2 regions of the Bradyrhizobium lupini genome follow, and region 1 is predicted to be linked to the other one. Evidence: riboswitches for the same ligand, from Rfam matches in the RefSeq annotation. Region 1 holds a riboswitch; the other holds the start of a gene.
The links. A riboswitch is a leader RNA that binds a small molecule or an ion and turns the genes downstream of it on or off. The one in region 1 is predicted to bind cobalamin.

Region 1 (2,460 bases):
CCCGGTACGGCTTCCCAGGTGTAGCCGATACGGCCCGTGGTCGGGACCCAGGATTGCGAGAACGGGAAGTTCGCCTTCTCCAGACCGAACTTGTCGGTCGAATTGCGGTCGAGCCCGATATGCTCGACGCGCAGGCCGCCGACCAGCGCAAAGGTCCGTGTCAACTTCAACCGGTCCTCGAACGACAGCGCCTCATTGTCGATGCGCGCGGTCTGCTGCTGAATGGTGAGCAGGCCGTAATAGCCGCGAGGCGGATCGACCAGCGGAATGGAATCGCCGGGGAAATTTGCGGCGCCCGGCCTCACGAAATCAAGGTAGCTTGAGGAAAGCGTCGTGACCAAACGGTTGTCAAAGCCGGCGATATTCGCGTCCCAGATCAAATCGGTGACGTTGCCGACCAAGCGTTGGCTGTGCGCGACATAGAAGCGCTCACGATCGACCATGTTGGTCCCGGAATTGAACGCCTCGATCTCATTGTTGAACCATGTGCGCTCAGCTCCGTAAGCATAGGCTTGACTTTTCAGCGTCAGGTCGGGCGCCAGATTCAGCTCGAAACCGCCGCGCAGCCACACCTCCTTCGCTACGTTCCTGTTGTCGAGGACGTTGTAGTTAGTATTGAAGGTGCGGTCGTCGATCGTGACGGCACCGAGATCGGTTTTGTTGTAGTTCGAGACGTAATTGCCGGAAACGATCCCCGTCGTCGCATGCGAGCCGCTGAAGGCAATCGGCACCAGCGGCGCACCCCAATAGGCTTTCGAGCGATCTTCCCGATACTCGATCGCGCCCCAGACCTTGAGGCTGTCGGAGATGCGGTAGTTGAGCTGGCCGGAGACATCGAGCGTCTTGGTGTTGGTGTCGTCGGCAAAGCCGTTGAGCGAGGAACGGCTGACGTCGAAGCGGTAGTCCAGCCCCTGCACATTGGTGCTGCCGCCCGAGCCGTAATGCGCCCGGAACGAGTTCAGCGAGTCCCAGGAGAAATCCGCCTCGTTCCGGATCGGACCGGTGTGCGGCTGCTTGGTGACGAAGTTGATCGCGCCGCCGGCGGCGCCCTCGCCTGACATCAGTGATGCCGGACCCTTCAGGAATTCGACAGCCTCCAGATTGGCCGTGTCCATGATCCGCGAGGTCATGTTCTGCGGACCGATCTTGATGCCGTTGTAGAGCGTGTTGATCTGGCTGTTGGTGAAGCCGCGCATGGAGAAAGCCGAAGGCTCGGCCGGATTGTCGCCGGCTGTGACGCCCACCGCTCCCTGCGCGACGTCGGAGACTGTGCGGTAGCCCTGCTCGCGCATGGTTGCGGCCGAGATCACCTCCACGGTCGCGGGTGTTTCTCGCACGGTCAGGCCGAGGCGCGAAGCGCTTTCGGCGACGGCATTGGTGTTGAGCGGCGTCTGTGCCGCCGTGGTCGGCACGACGGGCTTGGGCACTGCGGATGCAGTCCCCGGCCGGCGCGCTGCTGCGCGGCGTGAGCTCTGCGCGTCCCGTCCGGCCGGGCTGGACTGCCTGCGGGATTGTGGCGCCGACACCTCGACGGGCGGCAGTGGCTCGCGGGCCTGCTGCGCCAAGGCCGCTGGCATGTCGATGGCGACGAAAGATGTGAGAGCGGCGGATGCCAGTAGGAAACGGCGTGGTCGTACGATACGAAGGGAATACACGGTCTTGGACCTCGGAGTGACGTCAGTGGCACGTCACCGCGAACCAGGGTCCCATCGTCCGGCTTGCAGCCTTCCGATGAAGCCGAATGTCTGTACTCCCCGACCGACATCTTCGCGTGTGACCACGGCTGACGGCAGGTCTCCTGGCTTGCGGGTCAGTACCTTGCATCGCCTTCCCGGGACCGAGATACCCAGTGGCTCGTGACGCAAGATCCGCCGCTTACAGTTGCGGGGGCAGCCACGGCATTGGGGACAACGTCCCCGCACCGCATTCCCTTTTCATCCCCTCTCGGGGAAACCGTCGCGAGCATCTAGGATTACGATCCAGACAGAGTCAATGTGCCAGTTGCGGCGCTATTGCCACAACGACCAGTTTCCTTGGAGAAAAGCATGGAAGGCGAGACCTTCCTCTGGCTGATACGGCACGCGCCCGTCGATGGCGTTTCGGGGATCATCCATGCAGCCGACGCGCCGGCCGATCTCGGTGCTCGCGCGCAGCTGGAGGCGCTGCGCCAGCGCTTGCCGCGGGACGCCGCGAGCTATGCGAGCCCGTCGCGGCGCACCGTCGAAACGGCCCGCGCGCTGGGACTCGAGCCGCTGCAGCTGGACGAATTCAGCGAGCAAGACTTTGGCGACTGGACCGGCCGTCGGCATGACGAACTCGCCGCGACCGGTGGCGAGGCCTATGCACGGTTCTGGAGCGATCTGGCGCGCGGACGGCCGCCCGGCGGCGAAAGCTTTGAGGAACAGGTCGCGCGGGTCCGCCTGGGTTTGTCGAAGATCGGCACCGGGGCCGCAACGCTCG
Region 2 (2,460 bases), 1.7 Mb from region 1:
ACGTGCCAAACAGACGCTTTCAGAGTCAAGTCGCGACTGGCTCTCGCAAGAGGGCCCGAGGGCTCGTAGCCTGAAATTGAAGCGACCTGTTGCTGTCGCAGATGCAACATGGTCTCAGACCCGGGACAGCCGAATTGGGAAAATTGCCCAACATTGAGCGCGTCTGCGTTTGGCACGGCATTTGAAAGGGATCGCCCATGGCATCGCTCGCCTAAGGAGTCGGAAGGCATGGCTTACAAGATCGTCGCTTCGCAATGCACCGTTTGTGGCGCATGTGAGTTCGAGTGTCCCAACGCGGCGATCAGTCTGAAGCGCGACATTTACGTTATCGATGCCAAAAAATGTACGGAGTGCGAGGGCCATTGCGACACGCCGCAATGCGCGGTGGTCTGTCCGGTCCCTGACACCTGTGTCCCGTCCAAGACAGGATAGGCAGCCCGCGACCAAAAGGCCTCATCGCTCGATTTCGCGAACGAAGTTGTAGATGTGGGACCTTGAGGAGACCACGACCGCATGGGGCGCATCGAGGTCGATTAACATCGTTATGAGCTTAAGGCGCTGAGCGACTCGAGGAACCCCTCAAAGGGCTCTGTCGGAGGACACCGTCGAATTTGTCACGAACAAGGACAAGGCCCTCGATGCTCAGTGGCCGCGTTAAGGCCTATCGTCGCGGGCCGCGAGTCGAGGCGAGGCAGACCGGCGTCGAGCGGCCACCGACGCATCGAAGCCGACGCAAAAGTCGCTCAGCACGTGAACACCTAGTGCACCGAGAAGATCATCTTGGCCAACCTCACGGAGCGGTCGACCTCGTGCCTGGTCGCGGGCCCGCCGAACACCAAGGAGCCGACCTGATCATCCGTGCGGTCCTGGAGCAATCCGGCTTTCGAAATTTTTACGGAGCCTCGTGGGCAGTGAGCAAACGGATGCCGGACGAGGATGATCGCACTTCCTGACGCGCAGGTTCGAAAAGCTGCTGACGGAAAAGGTCGCCTCCTCGCGATCACACAGATACCGAAAGCGGCCCGGGTTCGTTCCGGTGGTGGAGCTCAACCGTTACGCGAGCAGGGAGCGAATGCATTTCACAAGCGGAGCCTCCACGGATCAGGGCGTGTTCACCAGGCCGCGAGCAAGACCGTCGTACCCGCCTAGTGCGCTCGTAATCGCTTGGGCAATGTCGCAGCGAGAATCAGTAGGTTGACGCATCGATCCATCGTGCGCATAATTTCAAGCCGTCGCGGTCTCCGGATTTCGTTTGATCCGGAGCTAAGAGGGAAGCCGGTGCAATGCCGGCGCTGCCCCCGCAACTGTAAGCGGCGAGCCGCTGTCCAACGAAGTCACTGAAGCCATGCGGCTTCGGGAAGGCCGGACAGCAGCGACGACCCGTGAGCCAGGAGACCTGCCTCGACAAGATATCGTCCACGGGCGGGGCGTCCCGGTGTGCGCCAAGCAGTTGTCGCTCACGCGATGTTCGCTGTCTGCGTCCGCCATGGCCTTTGCCCCAACATGGGGTCTAAGCTATGTCAATCCTTTCGCTTCCCGTTGCCACACTGGGGACGTCACGCATCGGCCCACGACGCGAACTCAAATTCGCACTCGAGAGCTACTGGGCGGGAAAATCCAGCGAAGCCGAGCTCCTCGAGGCGGGGAGTGGACTTCGTGCCGCTAATTGGGCACGGCAGAAATCCCGCGGTGCGACCGTCATTCCTTCGAATGACTTCTCGCTCTACGACCATGTGCTCGATACCAGCCTAATGGTCGGCGCCATTCCCGACGTTTACGGCTGGAACGAAGGTCCTGTGTCGCTTAAAACCTACTTCACCATGGCGCGTGGCGCTCAAGACGGTGGTCACGCTCAGCATGGGCCCGGCGTAGCCGCACAGGAGATGACGAAGTGGTTCGATACGAACTACCACTACATGGTGCCGGAATTTCACCAGGATCAGATCTTTAAGTATGCCTCTCGGAAGCCGATCGAGGAATATGAGGAGGCAAGAAGCCTCGGTTATCAGACGCGGCCCGTCCTAGTGGGCCCAGTCACTTTCCTGAAGCTCGGCAAAAGCGTAAATCCCGCATTCAATCCGCTGTCGCTGCTTGATCGACTCCTCCCCGTCTATGTCGATGTTCTCCGCGAACTAGCCTCGCGCGGCGCTGAATGGGTTCAGCTCGACGAGCCATGCCTAGTGATGGACATCGACGAAGCATCTCGGGCCGCTGTCCGCCGGGCCTATGCTCATTTCGCTAAGGCCGTGCCGGCCCTTAAAATCATGCTGGCCACATACTTCGGGGGTGTCGGCGACAATCTTGAAACAGTCTTGGCCTTGCCCGTTGCCGGGGTTCATGTCGACCTGGTTCGTGCACCTGACCAGTTGGACGCGATTGTCGCCAGAGCAGGTAGAGATCTCGTGGTCTCGCTCGGTGTCGTTGATGGTCGCAACGTGTGGCGCTCTAATCTGCCGGCGC

Region 2: it holds a riboswitch for cobalamin, as region 1 does, so the genes downstream of both, metE (5-methyltetrahydropteroyltriglutamate--homocysteine S-methyltransferase) here and AB3L03_RS05405 (TonB-dependent siderophore receptor) in region 1, are expected to answer to the same signal.

Annotation. Positions count from the first base shown of each region.
Region 1 covers NZ_CP162553.1:1,063,894-1,066,353, forward strand. The annotation lists gene AB3L03_RS05405 (TonB-dependent siderophore receptor) at 1-1,655, opposite strand, end outside; cobalamin riboswitch at 1,771-1,973, opposite strand; gene AB3L03_RS05410 (histidine phosphatase family protein) at 2,046-2,460, shown strand, end outside.
Region 2 covers NZ_CP162553.1:2,757,027-2,759,486, reverse strand. The annotation lists gene AB3L03_RS13150 (4Fe-4S binding protein) at 229-432, shown strand; cobalamin riboswitch at 1,219-1,419, shown strand; gene metE (5-methyltetrahydropteroyltriglutamate--homocysteine S-methyltransferase) at 1,518-2,460, shown strand, end outside.